Regions from separate parts of the Collimonas rhizosphaerae genome, predicted to be linked through region 3. Evidence: predicted binding sites of a transcription regulator. Region 3 holds the regulator's gene; each other region holds the start of a gene.
The links. The regulator sigma-54, encoded in region 3, starts transcription at its own class of promoters, with help from an activator protein. The targets are predictions, from matches to a motif close to TGGCANGNAANCTGCTTT.
Positions count from the first base shown of each region.

Region 1 (7,762 bases), on a different contig from region 3:
AGATGGAAGACGACCAGGCCGATCCGCGCGCCGGTGTGGGTGTAGCGCAAAAGCTGGTCGACATGGGTGTCAAGGCAGTGGTCGGCCCTTACAATTCGGGCGTCACCATTCCTGCTTCGCGCGTCTATAACGACGCCGGCATCGTGATGGGCACCGTGGCTTCCAATCCGAAGGTGACTTTGCAAGGCTTCCACTCGGTATTCCGGGTAGCGGCCAGCGACAGCCAGCTGGGCGGCAAGATGGCGCTGTATGCAGCCAAGGAACTGAAGGTCAAGACAGTCGCGATCATCGACGACCGCACCGCCTACGGCCAGGGCCTGGCGGAAGAGTTTTCGAAAGTCGCCAAGGCCAACGGCATCAAGGTGCTCGGCAATGACTTCACCAATGACAAGGCAACCGATTTCACCGCCATCCTGACCTCCATCAAATCGAAGAAGCCGGACGCGATTTTCTACGGCGGCTACTCGCCGCAGGGCGGCCCGATGATGCGCCAGATGAAGCAGCTGGGCGTGAGCGCCAAGTTCCTTGGCGGCGACGGCATCTGCGCGCCTGAAATGGGCCGCCTCGGCGGCGACGCGATTACCGACCAGGTGTATTGCACCCAGGGCGGCGCCATGCTGGACAAGCTGGCTTCGGGCAAAACCTTTGCAGCCGACTACCAGAAGCGTTACAACCGTCCTGCGGAAACCTACGCTGCTTCGTTCTACGACGGCATGATGGTGATCGCGCAGGCGATGAAGGACGCCAATTCGGTCGAGCCTAAGCAATACGTCTCGGCGCTGGAAAAGATCCACTACAAGGGTGTCGCCGGTGCTTATGAATTCGACGCCAACCACGACCTGAAGCAATCGCCGGTAACCGTGTTCCGCTTCAAGGGCGGCGTGCCGGAAGCGCTCACCAGCTACTAAGCAGCTAGCGGGCAGCAGCCCTGGCAGCCCCGCTGCCAGGCGTGTCGCAAAAAGTAAGGCAAGGCGGGAGGCGCTGCGCGCTTTCCGCCTGCATCAAGATGCAGCGCGAACCTTCTCGGCTCTCTCATACAAGATTCCCATGCTAAGTTACACACGAACCATCCACACGGTCGATGCGCACACCGGCGGCGAACCGCTGCGCATCGTCATTTCCGGCCTGCCGCCGGTGCCGGGCAAGACCATCCTCGAGCGCCGCAGCTGGCTCAAGGCGCAGCGCGACGATGTGCGCCAGTTCCTGATGAACGAGCCGCGCGGCCATGCCGACATGTACGGCGCCTACCTGTTGCCGCCGGTTACGCCGGCCGCCGATTTCGGCGTGATCTTCATCCATAACGAAGGTTACAGCGACATGTGCGGCCACGGCATCATCGCGCTCGGCAAGGTGCTGGTGGAGCTCAACCATGTAGAACGCACCGTGCCGCTGACGCGCATCGGCTTCGACACGCCGGCCGGTTTTATCGAAGCCCAGGTCGAGTGGGACGGCCAGCGCGCCGGCGCCGTCACCTTCCGCAATGTGCCGGCGTTCATCTACCGGCGCGATGTCGAAGTCGAGACGCCGAGTTTCGGCAAGGTGACGGGCGACATCGTGTTCGGCGGCGCCTTTTATTACTACATGAATGCCGACCAGGCTGGCGTCAAGATCAAGCCGGAGCAGGTGCGCGGCCTGATACAGCTGGGCGCGGAAACCAAGCAGGCGGTCAAGGACCAGGTGGCGATCCGGCATCCGCTGGAGCCCGGCCTGGATACCCTGTACGGCACCATCATCGACGGTGCGCCGAACGGCGCCGGCGCCGACCAGGCCAATGTCTGCATCTTCGCCGACCGCGAAGTGGACCGTTCGCCGACCGGCACCGGCACTTCCGGCCGTGCCGCCCAGCTGTTCCTGCGCCAGAAACTGGCGCTGAACCAGGTGCTGGTGAATGAGAGCATCGTCGGCAGCTGTTTCCGGGTGCGCGTGACCGGCGCCACCAAGGTCGGCGAGTTCGATGCGGCGCTTACCGAAGTCACCGGCGATGCGCACATCATGGGTTTCAACCAGTGGGTGCTGGAAGACAGCGATCCGTTTCCGCAAGGTTTCTTCTTGCGCTGATTAATTTGGACGGCCTGACTTATGAAAATCCTCGACGCTGACAGCACCGCCGCCGCCTTGCCCTATGCCGAACTGGTGCCGGCGCTGGTAAAGGTCGCGCGCCAATTGCGCGAAGGCGAGATCAACGCACCCGAACGCATGGTGGTGGAAATCGACAAGGCCAGCGTGCTGCTGTGCATGCCGGCTATCGCCGCTGACATCGGCATGACCAAGCTGATCACCGTGCACGCCAACAATGCGCAATTCCAGTTGCCGGCGATCCAGGGCGAAGTGGTGGTGTTCGACGCCGCCAGCGGCCGCCGGCTGGCGCTGTTGCACGGGCCTACCGTTACCGCGCGCCGGACTGCGGCGGTAAGCCTGCTCGGCATCGAGGCGCTGCTGCCGTCCAGGCCGAAGTCCGCATTGCTGATCGGCACCGGAGTGCAGGCTATCGCCCACGCCGACGGCTTGGTCGAGTATTTCGGCGTCAATCAATTCTGGGTCGCCGCGCGCGACCTGCAGAAGACCCAGGCGTTTTGCGACGCCTTGCAGCTGCGCCATCCGCAGATTGCGGTCAAGGCCCTGGCCGCCGCCACGCTAGCCACCGATTTACCGCACACCGATGTCTTGATTGCCTTGACCACCTCGCGTACCGCGGTGATCCCGGCCCATGTCGCGGCAACCACGCTGGCGATCGGCGTCGGCGCCTTCAAACCGGACATGGTCGAGTTCCCGCCCGAGCTGCTGCACAGCCGCACCGTGGTGGTCGACTGCCTGGCCGGCGCCAGGCATGAAGCCGGCGATCTGCTGCAGGCGCAGGTCGACTGGAGCAAGGTGCGCGAACTGCCCGATGTGCTGGCGCACGGCTTTGTCCAGCAGGCCGTCTTGCCGGTATATAAGACCGTCGGCCAGGCCGCCTGGGACCTGGCGGCTGCGCGCGTGGCGATCGCATCGCTGGCGCGCACGGAACAGGCGACATGATCCGCAGCGCGGTGCAAGCCGACGGCATGAGCCTGACCGCGCTGTCGATCCAGGTCTGGCTGCATGCCTATGCCACCGAAGGCGTCAGCGATGACCTGGCGCGCGAGGTGCTGTCGACTTTCACGCCAGAGTATTTTCGCGAGATCATCGCTGATCCCGATTGCCGGCTGTTCGTCGAAGTGGATGGCGAAAACCTGCGGGGCTATATCCTGCTCGGCCTGGACTCGCCTTGCGCGGAAAAAAACTACGGCGGGGTCGAGGTCGACACGCTATACGTGCAGGAGCACTTCCATGGCCGCGGCATCGGCCGCGCGCTGCTGGACCATGCCCGCGGCAGCGCCGGCGACCGGCTCTGGCTTACCGCCTGGGCTGGCAATGTACAGGCACTGGGTTTTTACCGCGCCTACGGTTTCACCGATATCGGCACTGCCTGGCACGAATTCGAAGACCAGAAATACGAGAACCGGATACTCGCCTACCAGGCCAACTGAATCCGGCGCCCAGGCGCGCCAGCCTGCCGGGCAATTCCCTCAAGCTCCCAGCCAAGGCAAACCGGCCTTGCACCAGCCGTTGATGTTCTTGCGGTGGCCATTGTTGTCCTTGTCCCCTTCGAAGCCTTCCAGGATATTGAAACAGTTGCTGTAGCCGTTTTCGGTCGCCAGCTTGGCCGCGTGCTGCGAACGTACGCCGGAGCGGCACAGGAACAGCAGCGGCGTTCCTTTTTCAGCGATCTGCGCGAGCTGCGCCAGGAAATCGGGATTTTGCACGCCGCCGGGGTATTGCGACCATTGCACCGCCGCATGCTGCGGATCGCGGATCGAAACCCGGCCGACCCAGTCGCGTTCGGCATTGGTGCGGACATCCACCAGGATCGCGGCGACTTCCGCCTGCAGCAAGGCAAACGCCTCGCTCGGGGTGACGGCGCCGGCATAGGGCAGGTGGTCATTCTGGCCACGTTGGCGGGCGGTGGCCAGGAGTTCGTCGGTAGTGGGCATGGTGTATCTCCAAAAAGTGTTTTTTAAACAAGTGGCTATTCAATATCCCGAGTGCACCGTTATGGTGCCAATCCCTGGCTCGTCAAGATGCAGGCACTAAAACGGTGCTTGCATTTTCCTGTGCACCATAACGGTGATTTGCGATAACCGGATCAACTCCGGAAAAACGCAATACAGCCTTCTAAACCAGCTAATTACCGGATCGAATAAGCGTGCCGCAATGAAAGGATGGTGGCATGGATTCTGCTATCATCCTGCACTGAGTTCTGGTCGTACTGAATTGCTGTCCGGTCATAGTTTGCTCAATACCTGTACATCATGATGTTACTGCGACGCTGAAGACTGCGCGCAACAGATCCTGAGCAGGGCGCACAATTTAAAAACCGTAGTACTTTTTTACAAGTACTTTCATCTTAGGAGATTCACATGGCAATGACGGCCGCAGAAGTCTTGAAAATGGCAAAAGACAACGAAGTCAAATTCGTTGATTTTCGCTTCGCTGACACCAAAGGCAAGGAACAGCACGTAACTGTCCCTGTCTCTCATTTCGATATCGATAAATTTGAGTCGGGTCATGCATTTGACGGTTCTTCTATTGCTGGGTGGAAGGGTATCGAAGCTTCCGACATGTTGTTGATGCCGGACCCTAACACCGCGAACATCGACCCGTTCATGGAAGAAACCACATTGTTCATGCAATGTGACGTCATCGAGCCATCCGACGGCAAAGGCTACGACCGCGATCCGCGTTCGATCGCCAAGCGCGCTGAAGCCTACCTGAAATCTTCCGGCCTGGGCGATACCGCCTATTTCGGCCCGGAACCTGAATTCTTTATTTTCGACAACGTCCGCTGGGGCGCAGACATGTCCGGCTGCTTCGTCAAGATCGGTTCGGAAGAAGCATCGTGGAGCACCGGCGCCGAACTCGAAGGCGGCAACACCGGCCACCGTCCAACCGTCAAGGGCGGCTATTTCCCTGTGCCTCCGGTCGACAGCTTCCAGGACATGCGTTCGGAAATGTGCCTGATCCTGGAATCGCTGGGCATCCCGGTTGAAGTGCATCACCACGAAGTTGCAGGCGCCGGCCAGAACGAAATCGGCACCAAGTTCTCGACCCTGGTCGAGCGCGCCGACTGGACCCAGAACCTGAAGTACGTGGTCTGGAACGTGGCCCACACCTACGGCAAGACGGCGACTTTCATGCCTAAGCCTATCGTTGGCGACAACGGTTCCGGCATGCACGTGCACCAATCGGTCTGGAAAGACGGCAAGAACCTGTTCGCCGGCGACGGCTATGCCGGCCTGTCCGAATTCGCGCTGTTCTACATCGGCGGCATCATCAAGCACGCCAAGGCGCTCAACGCGATCACCAATCCAGGCACCAACTCGTACAAGCGCCTGGTTCCAGGCTTTGAAGCACCGGTCAAGCTGGCCTATTCGGCGCGTAACCGTTCGGCTTCGATCCGTATCCCGCACGTAGCGAATCCAAAGGGCCGCCGCATCGAAACCCGTTTCCCGGATCCGCTGGCTAACCCGTACCTGTGCTTCGCAGCATTGCTGATGGCAGGCCTGGACGGCGTGCAGAACAAGATCCATCCGGGCGAGGCAGCATCGAAAGACCTGTACCACCTGCCGCCAGAAGAAGACGCGCTGATCCCTACCGTTTGCGCTTCGCTGGAAGAAGCACTGGAAGCGCTGGACAAGGACCGTGAGTTCCTGACCCGCGGCGGCGTATTCAGCGACACCATGATCGATGCCTACCTGGACTTGAAGAAGCAGGAAGTCCAGCGCTACCGCATGACGACTCACCCGATCGAATTCGACATGTACTATTCGGTATAAGTCGGTTCGCAAGTTTGCACCTCCGCTCTTGCCAGTTGCAAGGGCGGACTGCAAGATAAAGGACAGGGAACTCCCTGTCCTTTTGTTTTTCTCACACGCTTGTTTTCATCGCCTGCATATCGCAAACTATATTCTGCAGGATGGTTTGTCATTGCATGTTTCTTGACATAAACTAGCGGCTCGATTGAATTGCCATTGCGAAGAAAGTCTATGAAGCGTCTTTTATCGGGATTTCTGCTATTGGCGGCCGTCAGCATGGCCGCAGGCACTGCTTACGCCCAAAGCGAGGTTTACCTTTGCGTGGACCAGAACGGCGTCAAGGAATACAAGAACACGGGTGACACCAAGGGCTGCAAGCGCGTCAGCCTGCCGCCGCTGACCGTGACTTCATCGAGCAAGCCGCCACGCGAAGGCACTGCTGCCAGCAAGCCGGCGGCCTCCACCCCGACCGACTTTCCGAAAGTCGATAACGGTACGCAAAAGGCGCGCGACAACGACCGCCGCCAGATCCTGCAGGACGAGCTGAAGAACGAACAGCAGCGCCTGGCCAATCTCAAGAAAGACTACAACGACGGCACGCCGGAGCGGCAAGGCAACGAGAAAAACTACGCCAAGTACCAGGAGCGCGTGGCGTCGATGAAAGAAGACATTTCCCGCAGCGAGAAAAATATCGATGCGCTCAACCGGGAACTGTCGAATCTGAAGTAACCAACGGCATGGTATCAACCTTGCTTAATGGATAAGGCCGCCGATGCGGCCTTTATTTTTGCCTACCCGGTTTAAGATAGAGCAGAGCCGGACGCACCATAATGTGGCGATCCTGCATATTACCCACCGACATCGCTTACAAAGCTTGTTATGCTCGGAAAATGCACTATTTCAATCACACTCGCAGTCTCAATGACGCCGGCGCGCCGCGCCTCGCTTTGCCTGGGCCGGGCTTTTTGACAAGGATGCCAGGATGCCAATAAAAACCGCCGAACGGAACGTGCTCGCCAGCCTTGACCTGCTGGCTTCCGCGGTGCTGGTGCTGGACCAGCACGGACGCCTGGTGTTTGCCAACGCCGCCGCGGAAAACCTGCTGGAAAGTTCCAGCCGCCTGCTGCAGCAGCAGACGCTGTCCGACCTGTTCCTGAACCCGGACCAGCTGCTGGCGATTTTCGAACAAGCCTTGCAGCACCAGTTCGACGACTCGCGCCAGGACCTGATCCTGGAACGCGTGGGACGCGAACCGCTGTGGGTCGACACCATCGTCACCGCGCTCGACAACCCCGAGATGCCGGTGCTGATCGAGTTGCGGGAGAATGTACAGCAGCTCAAGCTGGAGCGCGAGGAGCGCCTGATCGACCAGAGCCAGGTCAACAAGGAACTGATTCGCAACCTGGCCCATGAAATCAAGAATCCCCTGGGCGGCATCCGCGGCGCCGCCCAGCTGCTGGAGCTCGAACTGCCGGAGCGCCACGTCAAGGAATTGCGCGAATACACGCAAGTCATCATCAAGGAAGCCGATCGCCTGCAGACCCTGGTGGATCGCCTGCTGGCGCCGCACCGGCTGGCGCAGATCGTGGGCGACGTCAATATCCACGAGGTATGCGAGCGGGTGCGCAGCCTGATCGTGGCCGAATTCCCGAGCGGCCTGAGCATCAAGCGCGATTACGATCTGTCGATCCCGCAGTTCCGCGGCGACAAGGAACAGCTGATCCAGGCCATCCTCAACATCGCGCACAATGCCGCGCAAGCGTTGCAGGAGCGCATCAAGGCGGGCGATGCCGAGCTGGTTTTCCAGAGCCGGGTAGTGCGCCAGGTGACGCTGGCCAAGGTGCGTTACCGGCTGGCACTAGACTTGCATATCATCGACAATGGACCTGGCATCCCGGCCGAGATTCAAGAACGCATTTTCTACCCGC
Region 1 covers NZ_JBANDC010000005.1:104,916-112,677, reverse strand. The annotation lists gene V8G57_RS08695 (branched-chain amino acid ABC transporter substrate-binding protein) at 1-908, shown strand, start outside; gene lhpH (trans-3-hydroxy-L-proline dehydratase) at 1,048-2,058, shown strand; gene V8G57_RS08685 (delta(1)-pyrroline-2-carboxylate reductase family protein) at 2,080-3,018, shown strand; gene V8G57_RS08680 (GNAT family N-acetyltransferase) at 3,015-3,509, shown strand; gene V8G57_RS08675 (rhodanese-like domain-containing protein) at 3,549-4,013, opposite strand; gene glnA (type I glutamate--ammonia ligase) at 4,440-5,855, shown strand; gene V8G57_RS08665 (DUF4124 domain-containing protein) at 6,066-6,563, shown strand; gene glnL (nitrogen regulation protein NR(II)) at 6,817-7,762, shown strand, end outside.
Region 1: a site for sigma-54 is predicted at 4,246-4,263, ahead of glnA (type I glutamate--ammonia ligase). Genes of this name have one in related genera too.

Region 2 (7,762 bases), on a different contig from region 3:
ATCCGGTCTTGGCGACGATCTTCAGCAGCTCGTCCTGCAAATGGGCGCGGGTCAAGGCGTCCAGCGCGCCGAACGGTTCGTCCATCAGCAGCACCTTGGGCTCCATCGCCAAAGCGCGGGCGATGCCGACCCTCTGTTTCATGCCGCCGGAAATTTCATGCGGGCGTTTTTGCCCGGCCGCCGTCAATCCCACCATCGCCAGCGCGGCCTTGGTGCGCTCCTTCAAGGCACTCTTGTTTTCGGTGGCGGCGAACACGCGCTCCACGCCGAGATAGATATTTTCGTGGCAGGTAAGCCAGGGCAGCAGCGAATGGTTCTGGAACACCACCGCCCGTTCCGGCGATGGTCCGCCGATTTCACGGCCGGCGCAAATCAGCACGCCGTCGCTCGGCAGCAGCAAACCGGCGATCAGGTTCAGCAGGGTCGACTTGCCGCAGCCGGAATGGCCGATCAAGGTCACGAACTCGCCCTTGCGCACCGTCAGGTTGATGTCGCGCAGTGCGTGGAACTGGCCCTTGCTGGTGCTGAACACCATTTCAGCCTGGTGGATATCGATGAATTTGGCGTCGCGCTGTTCCATGTTTTCCCCGATGTCAGTTAGTTCGATACTTGCTCATAGGTAAACGCCTTGGCCAGAGCCACCAGCAATTGCTCCAGCACCAGGCCGACCACGCCGATCACTACTATCGCGATGATGATGTGCGGCACGTTGAGGTTGTTCCATTCATCCCAGACCCAGAAACCGATGCCGACGCCGCCGGTCAGCATTTCGGCGGCGACGATCACCAGCCAGGCAGTGCCGATCGCCAGCCGCACGCCGGTCAGCATGTACGGCAATACCGAAGGGAACAGGATCCTGGTGATGACTTTCCATTCCGACAGGTTCAGCACGCGCGCCACGTTCATGTAATCCTGCGGCACCCGCTGCACGCCGACAGCAGTGTTGATGATCATCGGCCAGATCGAGCAAATGAAGATGGACCAGATCGCCGCCGGATTGGCCGACTTGAACACCAGCAGGCCGATCGGCAGCCAGGCCAGCGGCGATACCGGTTTCAGCAAGCTGATGATGGGACCGAACATGCTGGAGAGGAACTTGAAGCGGCCGATCATGAAGCCCAGGGGAATCCCCACCAGCGCCGCCAGGCCGAAGCCGACGCCGACCCGCTGCAGTGAAGCCAGGATATTCCAGCCTATGCCCTGGTCGTTAGGGCTGGTCCGGTAGAACGGATCGGCAAACAGCTTGAGCGCTTCCTGCAAGGTCAGCAGCGGCGTCGGAAACTGGCTGTTGCTCATCGCGATGATCTGCCACACCAGCACCAGGAACGCCAGGCCAAGCAACGGCGCAACGATGCTCATCAGCCAGGACGGCATGCTGCTGCGGCGGTTCATTTTCGGCAGCGGGCGCGGAGCGGCGACCGCGGCTTCAGCCACAACCTCGGTTGCCTTGCTATCCATTGCTGCCGCCTGGCGATTGGCATTTGCCGCCGTGTCCATGATTGCGCTCATAGTGACTCTCCAATAAATCGCGGTTCATAAACGTCTGGATTTATTTATGCACGGATCTTGAAAGATGCGGCATAGGCTTGCGGATTCCTGCCGTCCCACACCGTGCCGTCCATCAGCTTCGAGCTCCGCAGCGGGTCTTTCGGCAGCGGCGTGTTTGTCATCGCCGCCGCATCCTTGTAGAGCGCGATCTGGCTGACCGACTTGGCCACCGCCAGGTAGTCCGGGTCGCTTTTCAGCAAACCCCAGCGCCGGTGCTGCGTCATGAACCACATGCCATCCGACAGGTAGGGGAAATTGACCAGGCCGTCGTTGTAAAACTTCATGTAGTTCGGATCGTCCCAGGTCTTGCCCAGGCCGTTCTGGTAACGGCCCATGATGCGCTGGTCGATCACGTCCTTGCTGGTGTTGACATACGATTTGTCGGCGATCGCTTCGGCCATCTTGTTCTTGTTGGCGAGCGAAGCATCGATCCATTTCCCCGCTTCCAGCACGGCAGCGATCAAGGCGCGGCAGGTGTTCGGATTCTTGGCGGCAAACTCGGCGGTAGTGCCCAGCACTTTTTCCGGATGGTCTTTCCAGATTTCCTGGGTCGTGATGGCGGTAATGCCGATGCCATCGACGATCGCCCGGTGGCCCCAAGGCTCGCCGACGCAAAAGCCGTCCATGTTGCCGACCCGCATGTTGGCCACCATCTGCGGCGGCGGCACCGTAATCACCTTGGCGTCCTTGAGCGGATTGACGCCGTTGACGGCCAGCCAGTAGTACAGCCACATGGCGTGGGTGCCGGTCGGGAAGGTCTGGGCAAATGTATATTCGCGCTTGTCGCTGGCCATCAGCTTGGCTAGCGACGGCCCGTCCACAGCGCCTTTGTCGGCCAGCTTCTTGGACAGCGTGATGGCCTGGCCGTTATTGTTGAGCCCCATCAGGATCGCCATGTCTTTCTTCTGGCCGCCTATACCCATCTGCACGCCGTAGATCAAGCCCGACAGCACATGCGCGGCGTCGAGTTCGCCGTTGGCCAGCTTGTCGCGCACGCCGGCCCATGAGGTTTCCTTGCTGAGGATGATCTTGATGCCGTATTTTTTGTCAAAGCCGAGCAGCGACGCCATCACCACCGACGCGCAATCGGTCAGCGGGATGAAGCCTATCTTGACCTCGGTTTTTTCCGGCTTGTCCGAGCCTGCGGCCCAAACACCGGTGCTGGAAAGTCCTAACATGCTGGCTCCTGCCGCGAGAGTCGCGGTCTGTAATAGTTGACGGCGCTTGCCGTCGACAAGCGTGTTCGGCGTGTCCGGGGTGTTTAGCTGCAGTGCATTGCTTGCTTCCATCGCATGGCTCCAGATTGTTTCCGGCAACAAAAAAGGCGTCATCCCGCGCTGGACAAGCCATGCGGAAAGACACCTTTGTCTTATGCGGAAACGGCCGCCGTTAGCCGATTCCAGCAGCGCCAGCGTTGGCGCCTGAAATGGACTATGCAAACCACGTGCCAGGGATTTTTACCGGGGGAAATGCAGGACCGTGCCGGTTTTCCGCTCAAAAAGCGCACCGGCCTTGTGCAATGCACCAAACCAGCTCGCGGCAACCGCGCGTCCAGTTCACGGCCTGGTCAGCCCAGCAGGTCGGCAGCGTCGATAATGCGTTGCGCCACTTCGGACAGCTTGAGGTTCTTGTCCATCGCCAGCCGCCGCAGCTTTTGATATGCCTCCTGCTCCGTCAGCTTATGGTGATCCATCAGCAAACCCTTGGCCCGGTCCAGCAACTTGCGTTCGGCCAGCTTCAGCTTGGTGTCGGACAGCTCCGCCAGCAGCTTCTGCTCTTGCCGGAAGCGCGCCAGAGCGACCTCCAGCACCGGCTTGATGCGCGCCGTCTGCAGGCCGGCCACGATATAAGCGGAGACACCGGCCGCCATCGCCGCATCCATGCTGGAAGTTTTTGCATCCTCGGTAAACAGGACGATCGGGCGGCGCGCATCGCGTGTGGCGATCACCACGTGCTCAAGCACGTCGCGCGCATCGGATTCAGCATCGATGATGACCATGTCTGGTTGCAACTGGGCAATTCTCTCTGGCAGGTACAGGTCGGCCGGAAGTGAAGCGACTATGTTGTAGCCGGCCTCCAGCAAGCCGATGCGCAAAGCCTTGCCGCGCGCGGCTTGCGCCTCGAACGCGGGATCGTCGTCACCCTCGATGGCGACCGGATTGACAACAACGATACGTAGACTTTGCATGCTTGAACCTGGATCCGAAGGCGAATCGGTGAGCTACGGTTAGACAGGATGGAAGGCCGGTTTTATCCGTTCCTGCCATTCAAGCAAGCAAAAATCGCACCATGTCGATGCAAAAGGTAAAAAGCGGAGGTGTTAAATGACCCTACGCCAGTTGCCAATCTATCGTCTCGCCGCCGTTCAGCGGCACCAGGGTAGTCTCGCCCAGCGGCAATTCCGCCGGCAAGGTCCACGACTGGCGCTCCAGCGTGACCGTGCCCTGGTTGCGCGGCAGATTGTAGAAATCGGGGCCGTTGAAGCTGGCGAACGCCTCCAGCTTGTCCAGCGCGCCGGCCTGGTCGAATGCCTGCGCATACAGCTCCATCGCATGCAGCGCGGTATAACAGCCGGCACAGCCGCAGGCGTGCTCTTTCAAACCCTTCGGATGCGGGGCTGAATCGGTGCCGAGGAAGAAGCGCGTGCTGCCCGACGCCACTGCCTGCACCAATGCTTGCCGGTGCTCTTCTCGCTTCAGTACCGGCAGGCAATAATAATGCGGCCGGATGCCGCCCTTGAAGATTTCGTTGCGGTTATACAGCAGGTGATGCGCCGTGACGGTGGCCGCCACCGGCCCGCTTGCGCTCTCGACGTATTGGGCGGCGTCCTTGGTGGTGATGTGCTCGAACACCACTTTCAGTTCCGGCATGTCGCGCCGCAACGGCTGCATCACACGATCGATGAAAACCGCTTCGCGGTCGAAGATATCGATTGCAGGATCGGTCACTTCGCCATGCACCAGGAACGGCATGCCGAGCTCCTGCATGACTTCCAGTGTCTTGTAGCACTTGCCCAGGTCCGTTACGCCGGCATCGGAATTGGTGGTGGCGCCGGCCGGATACAGCTTGACGGCGTGCACGAAGCCGCTGTCCTTGGCGCGCCGGATCTCGTCAGGCGGCGTATTGTTGGTCAGGTACAGGGTCATCAGCGGCTCGAACGCCAGCTCCTGCGGCAAGGCTGCCAGGATGCGCTCGCGGTAGGCTGCCGCCTGCGCAGTGGTGGTCACCGGCGGCTTCAGGTTAGGCATCACGATGGCGCGGGCGAACTGGCGCGCGCTATGCGGCAAGACGGCGGCCAGCGCCACGCCGTCGCGCAGGTGCAAATGCCAGTCGTCGGGACGGGTGATGGTCAGTGTGTCGGTCAAGGCATCAGTCATGTTCATTCTCTTCTGCAAAAAGTCGCTCCAGCATGGCTGCCGGATTGTTCAGGAAATGGCGCGTGGTCGTATAGTGTTCGGTGTCTTCGTAGCGGGTCTCGGCAAGGCCGCTCTGGTCCAGCAGGTAAATCCTGGCGTGGGGATAAGCCAGCAGGATAGGCGAATGGGTGGCGATGATGAACTGGCTGCGATTTTGCGCCAGCTTGTGGATAATCGCCAGCGCCGCCAGCTGGCGGTTGGGCGATAACGCTGCTTCCGGTTCATCCAGCATGTAAAAACCGTCAGGCTGGAACTTGTTTTGCAGCAGCGCCAGGAAAGACTCCCCATGCGATTGCCGGTGCAGCCCCTTGTCGCCATAGGATGGATGCTGTCCGTCATCCATGTTTTCCTCGTAGGTGGCGAGGTTGAAGAAACTTTCGGCGCGCAGGAAATAGCCGGCCCGGGGCCGCTTGAAGCTCTTCACTGTCCGTATGTAGCGATACAGGTCGGAATGCGCTTCGGCGGTAGAGAAATTCGCGTTCCTGGTGCCGCCTTCCGCATTAAACCCCCAGGCAACCGCAATCGCTTCCAGCAAGGTCGATTTGCCTGCGCCGTTTTCGCCGACCAGGAACGTGACGTCAGGATGAAAATCGATCTGCTCCAGTTCGCGCACGGCCGGGATGCTGAAGGGATACACATCATAATCGACCGCCAGCTCGGGATTGAGTTTCAGGCTGCGCAGGTAAGGTTTGGTGGCTAGCATGGTGCGGCGGGGGTTCGGATGAGCGTCATTTTACCGCAGGCCGGGGGGCGGCGCCTCGCCGGATGCTCCCCGCCTGCCCTTCCGCGCCCGGCAACCAGGCAACAAAAAAGCCGCCCGGATATGCTCCGGAGCGGCTTCTTGCCTCGCGCAAAACGCAGCGATCAGTGAATGATCTTGGCCAGGAAATCGCGGGCGCGGTCGGAACGCGGCGCGCCAAAGAACTCGTCCTTGGTGCAGTCTTCCACCACCAGGCCCTTGTCCATGAACACCACGCGGTTGGCGACCTTCTTGGCGAAGCCCATTTCATGCGTCACCACCATCATGGTCATGCCTTCTTGCGCCAGGCCGACCATCACATCCAGCACTTCATTGATCATTTCCGGATCGAGCGCTGAAGTCGGTTCGTCGAACAGCATCGCAATCGGATCCATCGACAACGCACGGGCAATCGCCACGCGCTGCTGCTGGCCGCCGGACAGCTGGCCAGGGAACTTGTCTTTCTGTGCAATCAGGCCGACGCGGTCCAGGTACTTCAAGCCTTTTTCATTGGCTTCGTCCTGGCTGCGGCCCAGCACCTTGACCTGGCCGATGGTCAGGTTCTCGCGGATCGACATGTGCGGGAACAGTTCGAAGTTCTGGAACACCATGCCGATGCGCGCGCGCAGTTTCGACAGGTTGGTCTTGGGGTCGCCGACCGAAACGCCATCGACCGTGATCTCGCCCTTCTGGAACGGCTCCAGGCCGTTGACGGTCTTGATCAGCGTCGATTTACCGGAACCCGACGGTCCGCACACCACCACCACATCGCCCTTGGCCACTTGCGTGGTGCAATCGGTCAGGACTTGAAATTGGCCGTACCATTTGCTGACGTTGTTAAGCTTAATCATGAGTATTTCTCCTAATTCCTGAATTCTGTTTTGCAGTCCAGGCCCGCCCCTTCCTTGGGCCGGGCCTGGATCTTGTCGAACAATTATCGAATAATCGCAACCCTTTGCTGCAGCTTCTTGACCAGCGACGACAAGCCGAAGCTCATCACGAAGTACACCACGGCGACAAACATGTACATCTCCACCAGGCGGCCGTCGCGCTGCGCGATCTTGGATGCGACAGTAACGAAGTCCGGCACCGAGCCCAGCACATAGACCAGCGAAACGTCCTGGAACAAGACGATGGTCTGGGTCAGCAGGATCGGGATCATGTTGCGGAACGCTTGCGGCAGCACCACATTGCCCATCATTTGCCAGTAATTCATGCCCAGCGCATAGCCGGCAGAAACCTGGCCGCGCGGGATCGACTGGATCCCGGAACGCATGATTTCGCAATAATAAGCTGCTTCAAACAAGATGAACGTGATCAATGCCGACGAGAATGCGCCGACCTGCACCGGCTGCGATGCGCCGATAATCCAGGCGCCGATGTACGGCACCAGGAAGTAGAACCAGAAAATCACCAGCACCAGCGGCACCGAGCGGATCAGGTTGACGTAGCTGGTGGCGATCAGTGAAATCGTCTTGTTGTGCGACAAGCGCATCATCGCCAGCACGGTGCCGAACAGGATGCCGCCTATCATCGCCACCAAGGTCAGCGTCAGCGTGAACTTCATGCCGGTGGTGAACAGGTAGAGCCAGGAGCGCTGGATGACGTCAAAATCGAAATTCGAAAACATGATTAATGACCTCCCGTGTTAGCGCTGCCGGCAGCAATGAAACCTGGAATCGCGATCGCTTTTTCAAGCCAGCGCGCCAGCAGCAAGGCAATCGCCGAGATGATCACGTAGATCACGGTAGCGCCGGTGAGAGCTTCGAAAGTCTGGAAGGTAAATTCACGCATCGAATAAGTAGCGGCGGTCAGTTCCACCAGGCCGATCGTCAGTGCGACCGAGCTGTTCTTGATGATTGCTGCGAATTCGTTGGTCAGGGACGGGATGATGATCCGGAACGACATCGGCAGCAAAACGTAGCGATATGTTTGTGGCAACGTCAGACCAAGTGCAGTACCCGCCAGCTTTTGGCCACGGGGCAGTGCATTAATGCCAGCGGAGACTTGTACGGCAATCCGCGACGACGTAAAAAAACCCAGCGCCAGGAAGGCGGTG
Region 2 covers NZ_JBANDC010000009.1:216,726-224,487, forward strand. The annotation lists gene V8G57_RS15015 (ABC transporter ATP-binding protein) at 1-580, opposite strand, end outside; gene ntrB (nitrate ABC transporter permease) at 598-1,392, opposite strand; gene V8G57_RS15025 (CmpA/NrtA family ABC transporter substrate-binding protein) at 1,554-2,726, opposite strand; gene V8G57_RS15030 (ANTAR domain-containing response regulator) at 3,116-3,736, opposite strand; gene pyrC (dihydroorotase) at 3,879-4,913, opposite strand; gene V8G57_RS15040 (AAA family ATPase) at 4,918-5,667, opposite strand; gene V8G57_RS15045 (amino acid ABC transporter ATP-binding protein) at 5,829-6,554, opposite strand; gene V8G57_RS15050 (amino acid ABC transporter permease) at 6,638-7,333, opposite strand; gene V8G57_RS15055 (amino acid ABC transporter permease) at 7,336-7,762, opposite strand, start outside.
Region 2: a site for sigma-54 is predicted at 2,981-2,998, ahead of V8G57_RS15025 (CmpA/NrtA family ABC transporter substrate-binding protein). Genes of this name have one in related genera too.

Region 3 (7,762 bases):
GGTGATGGCGGCTGACCTGTCGCACCGGCTTGGGCACATCAGCGCCGTCGACAAGGAACGCGTCAGTGCGCTGGTGCGCGCCGCCGGCCTGCCGACCGAGGCGCCCAACCTCGGCGCTCAGCGCTGGCTGGAGCTGATGCAGGTCGACAAAAAGAACGAAGACGGCCAGATCAAGTTCATCCTGATGAACCCCTTGGGCGGCCATCTGGTCACCGGCGTGCCGCAAGAAGCACTGCTGGCGACGCTGCAGCAGCTAGCCTCGGGAGATTTGCCGCGATGAACCCGGAAGCGCTTCTCGCTCAACCTCTCGCCCCCTATGCCGCACATTCTGGGCTGTCGCGAGGACGCCTGTTCGAGGAAACGCCACCTAGCGCCCGCAGCGAGTTCCAGCGCGACCGCGACCGCATCATCCATTGCACCGCATTCCGCCGCCTGGAATACAAGACCCAGGTTTTCGTCAACCATGAGGGCGACCTGTTCCGCACGCGCCTGACGCACAGCATTGAAGTGGCGCAAATCGCCCGTTCGATTGCGCGCAACCTGCAACTGAACGAAGATTTGGTTGAGGCGATTTCACTGGCCCACGACCTGGGGCATACGCCATTCGGCCATGCCGGCCAGGATGCCCTGAATGACTGCATGGAGGCGCATGGCGGCTTCGAACACAACCTGCAGAGCCTGCGGGTGGTCGACAAGCTGGAGCAGCGCTACGGCGCTTTTGACGGCCTGAACCTGATGTTCGAGACCCGCGAGGGCATCCTGAAGCACTGTTCGCTGGCCAACGCCAGGAAGCTGGGCGATATCGGCGAGCGCTTCATCCAGCGCAAGCAGCCGAGCCTGGAGGCGCAAGTCGCCAACCTGGCCGACGAGATTGCCTACAACAACCACGATGTCGACGACGGATTGCGTTCGGGCCTGCTGACGCTGGAGCAGATGAACCAGATAGATTTTTATGCAACCCACAGCCGCGAGGTCGAGCGGCTGTACCCTGGCCTCGGCGGGCGCCGCGCGATCAATGAAACGGTGCGGCGCATGATCAACGCCTTGATCACCGACCTGATCCAGACCTCGCAGCAGCGCATCCTGGATGCCCGCCTGCAGAGCGTTGACGAGGTGCGCAATGCGCCGCCCCTGATTGCATTTTCCGACGGCATGGCGCAACAGGCAGCGCTGCTGAAGCGCTTCTTGCGCGAAAACCTGTACCGCCACTACCTGGTCAATCGCATGACGGCCAAGGCGCGCCGCATCGTCGCCGAACTGTATGCCTGTTTCAGCGCCGAGCCGACCTTGCTGCCGCCCGACTATCAGCTGGGCCAGCCCGGCACGGCCGGAGCAAGCCCGCAGGCGCGCGCGATCGCCGATTACATCGCCGGCATGACCGACCGTTACGCGATACGCGAGCACAGGCGTTTGTTCCTGGTAGACGAAGGCCATCTCTGACATGCGTACCACAGGGATTTCCGGTCCCTTGCTCTAAACGCAACAAGTTAGGGTAGACTTTGTCGTTTTCCAATCATTTCATGAGGATCGTTATGCGCCGCGTATACCAAACAGCAGTGACCCTGACCCTGGCAGTAACCGCTTCCGCCGCGCTTGCCTTGTCCTTAAGCGACTTGAGCAACCAGGACGCCAGCAGCGGCCTGAAAGCTGCGCTGCAAAAAGGCGCGGATGTCGCGGTGTCCAAACTGGGCGTCGAGAATGGCTTCCTGAACAACGACAAGGTCAAGATCGGCTTGCCCAGCGTGCTCGATAAAGCCATGCCGCTCTTGAGGATGACCGGCCAGGGACAGAAACTGGACGACCTGGTGGTGTCGATGAACCATGCCGCGGAACAGGCAGTGCCGTTGGCCAAGCCGCTGCTGTTGAATGCAGTGAAATCGATGTCGGTGACGGATGCAAAAAACATCCTGACCGGCGGCGATACTTCGGTGACAGACTTCTTCAAGGCAAAGACTTCGGCGCAACTGGGCCAGAAATTCCTGCCTATCGTCAAAGGCGTGACCGACCGCAACGGCTTGTCGGCGCAATACAATTCGGTCATGGGGCAAGTCGGCAAGACCGGCATGGTGCCAGCCCAGCAAAGCACCGTTGAAGGTTACGTCACGCAGCGTGCGCTGGACGGCCTGTACACCATCATCGGCGACGAAGAGAAAGCGATACGGCAGGATCCGGTCGGCGCCGGCAGCGCGATTATCGGCAAGGTGTTCGGCGCATTGAAATAAGGACGCGCCGCAGCGATAAACAATAATATGGTTTGACAATAACAAAGGGCGCATTGACTGCGCCCTTGTTCATTTATTGGCGCGAGCCACACAGCTCGCGCAGGTCGGATCAGGTCGCGGCGGGGAGTTCTTCCGGCAGGTGCTTGATGGCATCATGCTGGTGGTCTTGCATCTTGTCCTTGTATTTGATCACCTGGCGATCGAGCTTGTCGATCAGGGCGTCGATGGCGGCGTAAAGATCGTGGGCAATGCTTTCGGCATGCAAATCTTTTCCTTTTACGCGCAGGTTGATTTCCGCTTTTTGGCGTTTTTCTTTTTCAGTAATCTTGTCGACCGTCAGGATCACGCTGATATCGATGACCTGGTCGAAATGGCGTTTGATACGCTCTAGTTTGCTTTGTACGTATTCGCGAATGGCAGGGGTTAACTCGAGGTGATGCCCACTGATGGTGAAGTTCATACAGCGCTCCTATCAAGAATATTGCTGGCGGTCCGGAGCTGGATACGCAGGATCTTTAGGCGGACGGTCCGAAAACAGACAGTCCTGGCAAGAACCAATGAAACCCGCTTCGTCTGGACACAGCAAGGGTAAGCTTTACAATCAAACCAGAAGAACTACAAGGCCTTGCGTAAATTAACAGACGGAATTTTCAGTGCTTCGCGATATTTTGCGACGGTGCGGCGGGCTACCACCATACCTTGTTCCGCAAGCATGTCGGCAATCTTGCTGTCAGAGAAAGGATTTTTTGTATCTTCCGCTCCTATCAATTGCTTAATGAGTGCCCTGATTGCCGTTGAGGAAGCCTCTCCACCTGCCTCAGTAGCAACATGGCTGCCGAAGAAATACTTCAGTTCAAACATCCCGTGGGGAGTGAGCATGTATTTCTGAGTGGTTACACGAGAAATAGTACTCTCGTGTAGTCCCAGTGTATCAGCTATTTCACGCAACACAAGCGGCCGCATGGCCACCGCGCCGTGCGAAAAGAAATTCCTCTGGCGTTCCACGATGGCTTGCGCCACGCGCAGGATGGTGTCGAAGCGCTGCCGCATATTCTTGATCAGCCACTTGGCTTCCTGCAGCTGCGAAGTGAGCGCGCCGTCGCCCTTGCTTTGCTTCAGAATGTTGGCATACAGGACATTCACCCTGAGCCTTGGCATGACGTCATTGTTGAGCATGACCTGCCAGCCCTGCTTGCTGCGCCTGACGATCACGTCGGGCACGACGTAGTCGGAAGTGTTGGCGGCGAACGGCGCGCCGGGGTGCGGATTGCACTGCTTGATGACTGCCTGCGCTTCGCGCAGGTCTTCGTCGTCGCAATCGAGCGCCTTCTTGATTTTATTGAAATCGCGTTGCGCAAAAAGCATCAGGTGATCTTGCACGATCGCCAATGCAAGCCGGCGCGTGACAAATGGCACTTTGATAAAACGCCTGATCTGCAAGCTCAGGCATTCCGCCGCATTGCGGGCGCCGACGCCTGCCGGGTCGAAACTCTGCACCATCTTCAGCGCCGTCGATAATTCCTCGATGGCGATTTCCAGTTCCGGCGGCAGCCGCTCCAGGATTTCTTCCAGCGATTCTTCCAGGTAGCCGTTGTCGTCCAGCGCATCGATGGTCAGCTCGACCAGGGCGCGGTCACGCAAGTCGTGCAGCGTTTCGCGCATCTGCTGCAGCAGATGTTCGCGCAAGGTGGATTCGTGGGCTTCCAGCTGCGGCCGCGCATCTTCGTCATCCGGGGTTTTTGAACTGCGCGCGACATCGTCGAAACTCCATTCGCTGTCGCCGCTTTCCGGGCCGCTCTCGGCGGCCGGCGGCGTGTCCAGCCCGGTTTCGCTTTCGCTCGGCGAGCTGCTCACTTCGCTGTCGCCCACCGGGGCATCCATGGTCGACGCGGTGCCGCTGATGGCGCCGTCCGCCAGCAAGCGTACGGAATTGTCGAGCGGGTCGTCGACCCGCTCCAGCAGGGGATTGTCCGACAGGATCTGTTCCAGCTCCTGGTGCAGTTCGAGCGTGGACAATTGCAGCAGCCGGATAGACTGCTGCAACTGAGGTGTCAGCGCAAGATGCTGCGAGGTGCGTAGCTGGAGTGATTGTTTCATGGCTTCCGTGCAGACAATTCACTGGTATTTCTTTATTCGGGGCAGGCTGCCGCAGCGCGGCGCATTCCCTTGCCCCCGACCGTTCGGGCATATCTCGATGAAGCTACATGCGGAAATGCTCGCCCAGGTATACGCGCCGCACCGACTCGTCGGCGATGATGTCGTCCGGACTGCCGCTGGCCAGCACGCTGCCCTGGTTGATGATGTAGGCGCGATCGCAGATGCCCAGTGTTTCGCGCACATTGTGGTCGGTGATCAGCACGCCTATGCCGCGTTCCTTGAGGAAGCGGACGATGCGCTGGATCTCGATCACGGCGATCGGATCGATCCCGGCAAACGGTTCATCCAGCAGGACGAAGCGGGGATTGGTGGCCAGCGCGCGGGCGATTTCGACCCGCCGGCGTTCACCGCCCGACAGCGACAGCGCCTGGTTTTCACGCAGCTTTTCGATTTGCAGCTCGTGCAGCAGCTTCTGCAGCTGCTCGTCGATTTGAGCCTTGGTGAGCGGCTTGCCGTTGGGACGCTGCAGTTCCAGCACGGCGCGGATATTGTCTTCCACCGTCAGCTTGCGGAACACCGATGCCTCTTGCGGCAGGTACGACAGGCCGAGCACTGCACGCCGGTGGATAGGCAAGCGTGAAATGTCGACGCCGTCGAGGTCGATCTCGCCGCCGTCCGACGGCACCAGGCCGACGATCATGTAGAAAGAAGTAGTCTTGCCGGCGCCGTTGGGGCCCAGCAGGCCGACCACTTCGCCGCAATGCACTGTCAGCGACACGTCGTGGACTACCTGGCGCGCGCCGTAGCTTTTCTGCAGGCCTTTGACGATCAGGGTGCTGGGAGCTGTCATTGCGGAGCTTTCGGGCGCGGCTGGATGACGGCGCGTATGCGTCCGGCGCCTGCCTGGCTGTTGCCGTTGACGGTATTGTTGACCGAATAGAATTCAGTGCGGCTGTCGTAGGAAATGAATTCGCCGTTCACTTCGTCGGTTGGTTTGTCGCCTTGCAGGCGGCGCATCTGCGCCTTGGAAAACAGCTTGGTGATTTCTGTCTTGCCGTCGTATTCGATGCGTTCGGCATGGCCGTCGATCCACAGGTCGGGGCCGCCGTCGCGTTTTTGCTTGAACGTGGCGAGCTTGCCGGGATCTGCGTACAGGGTGGCGAACTGGTAGCCGGACGGATCGGTAGTCACCACCACGCGGTCGGCTTTCATCAGCAGCGTACCGCGCGTCAGCACCACGTTGCCGGTAGCGACATTGACCTGCTTGACGTCGTCATAGGTGAGCTGGTCGGAATCGATCAGCGTCGGTTTTTCGGAGTCTGCTTTTTCTGCATGCGCCACGCCTATGGCGCTAAGCAACAGCAGGGATATGAAAAATAGTCGTTTCATGAAAAATCCTGGATAAAGGATAGAACGGTGTGCATAAAATGGCCTGTTTGCCTGGATCAGCGAGGTTTGGGCGGAAACACGCCGTGGACCTTGCTGAACAGTTTCAGTACACGCGTGGAATTATTGAAATCCATGCCGGTGCCATGCAATACCGATTGTCCCAGCGTGAGCTCCACCGGTTTGTCGGACTGCATGACGTCGTCGTCGGGCAGCAGCAGCAGGTATTCGGATTTCAAGTGGAAATTGTCGGCCTGCGGCGTCTTCGGCCGGTCCGCATTGACGTCGCCGTACAGATGCACCTTGCTGTTGTTGTCTTCGATCTTGCCGCGGTCGGCGCGCAGGTTCATCGGCGGTTTTTCCTTGTCCAGGCTGTGGATCAGCGGCTTTTGCACATCGAACGAATCGTCGCCTGGATTATGTGTCAGCCGGTCGCCGGAAATGTTGTAGCGCGGCTGCCCGGTGGGCGACATCTGCACGTAATTGAAATGCTCGACGAAATAATCGGGTTCGGTGCGCGCCGCCTTCGGCAGCAGGTCTTCGGTATTCTGGTGCATCACCTGCACCAGCCAGAAACTGCCGAGCGCCAGCAAGATGAACAATATCAGCAGCAGCAGGAAGCGGAAGCGGTAGGTGGAGCGCAGGTTTTTCATGCAATGTCCTGCGGTGTGGTGCGCAGGTACGACGCCAGCGTCGCTGCGTAGGTATTTTGCGCCTGCATGATCAGGTCGCAGATTTCACGCGCGGCGCCGTGGCCGCCGCTGGCCTGGGTGACATAGTGCACGCGGCTGCGGACATCGGGATGGCCGTTGGGAACGCTGACCGCAAAACCGACCTGCGACAGGATCGGCAAGTCGATCACATCGTCGCCGATAAAGCCGCAGGCATCCGGCGCCAGTCCCAGCTGTGCAAGCAATTTGACAAATGCCGCGTGCTTGTCATGTACGCCTTGCTGCACATGAGCGATGCCAAGGTCGCTGGCGCGGCGGCTGACGATCGCCGACTGCCGCGCGCTGATGATGGCGGTGGCGACGCCGCTCTGCTGCAACTGCTTGATGCCGTGGCCGTCGAGCGCGTTAAAGCGCTTGAGCTGTTCGCCGTCGGCGCCGTACAGCAGGCCGCCGTCAGTCAGGATGCCGTCGACGTCGAAAATCATCAGGCGCACCCGCGCTGCGCGCGCTGTCAGGTCGGCGAGGTTGGTGCTGTCGCCGTGCTTGGCCTGGATATTCATCAGATTACCTTGGCGCGCGTCAGGTCATGGATATGCAGCGCGCCGACCAGCATGCCAGTGGCGTCGGTGACCAGCAGCTGGTTGATGCGGAATTGCTCCATCATGTGCACCGCGTCGACCGCCAGCTGGTCCGGGCCGATGGAGCGCGGGTTGGCGTGCATGACGTCGGCGATCGTGAGCTTGGTGAAATCCTGCACCTGTTCGATCAGCCGCCGCAGGTCGCCATCGGTAAAGACGCCGATGGCATGGAATTTTTCATCCACCACGGCGGTCATGGCGATGCCCTTGCGGGTGATTTCCAGCAGCGCCAGCGACAGCGATACGTCCGCGGTCACGGCCGGAATCGCTTCGCCGCTGCGCATGACGTCGCGCACGTGGGTCAGCAGGCGCCGTCCGAGCGCGCCGCCGGGATGGGAGCGGGCGAAATCTTCTTCGCGGAAGCCGCGCGCGTCCAGCAGCGCCACCGCCAGGGCGTCGCCCATCGCCAGCGTCGCGGTGGTGCTGGCGGTCGGCGCCAGGTTCAGCGGACAGGCTTCCTGGTCGACCCTGACATCCAGGTGCACATTGGCCAGTTGCGCCAGCGCCGAGTCCTGGTTGCCGGTCATCGCGATCAGGCTGGCGCCCATGCGCTTGATGATCGGCACGATCGCCATCAGCTCCGCGGTTTCGCCGGAATTCGAAATGGCGATGAACGCATCGTCCTCGGTCACCATGCCGAGGTCGCCATGTGCCGCTTCGGCCGGATGGATGAACAGGGCTGGAGTGCCGGTAGAGGCCAGCGTGGCGGCGATCTTGCGGGCGATATGGCCGGATTTCCCTATTCCAG
Region 3 covers NZ_JBANDC010000004.1:281,047-288,808, reverse strand. The annotation lists gene aroKB (bifunctional shikimate kinase/3-dehydroquinate synthase AroKB) at 1-280, shown strand, start outside; gene V8G57_RS07645 (deoxyguanosinetriphosphate triphosphohydrolase) at 277-1,440, shown strand; gene V8G57_RS07640 (DUF4197 domain-containing protein) at 1,533-2,222, shown strand; gene hpf (ribosome hibernation-promoting factor, HPF/YfiA family) at 2,332-2,682, opposite strand; gene V8G57_RS07630 (RNA polymerase factor sigma-54) at 2,838-4,319, opposite strand; gene lptB (LPS export ABC transporter ATP-binding protein) at 4,423-5,169, opposite strand; gene lptA (lipopolysaccharide transport periplasmic protein LptA) at 5,166-5,708, opposite strand; gene lptC (LPS export ABC transporter periplasmic protein LptC) at 5,765-6,358, opposite strand; gene V8G57_RS07610 (KdsC family phosphatase) at 6,355-6,936, opposite strand; gene V8G57_RS07605 (KpsF/GutQ family sugar-phosphate isomerase) at 6,936-7,762, opposite strand, start outside.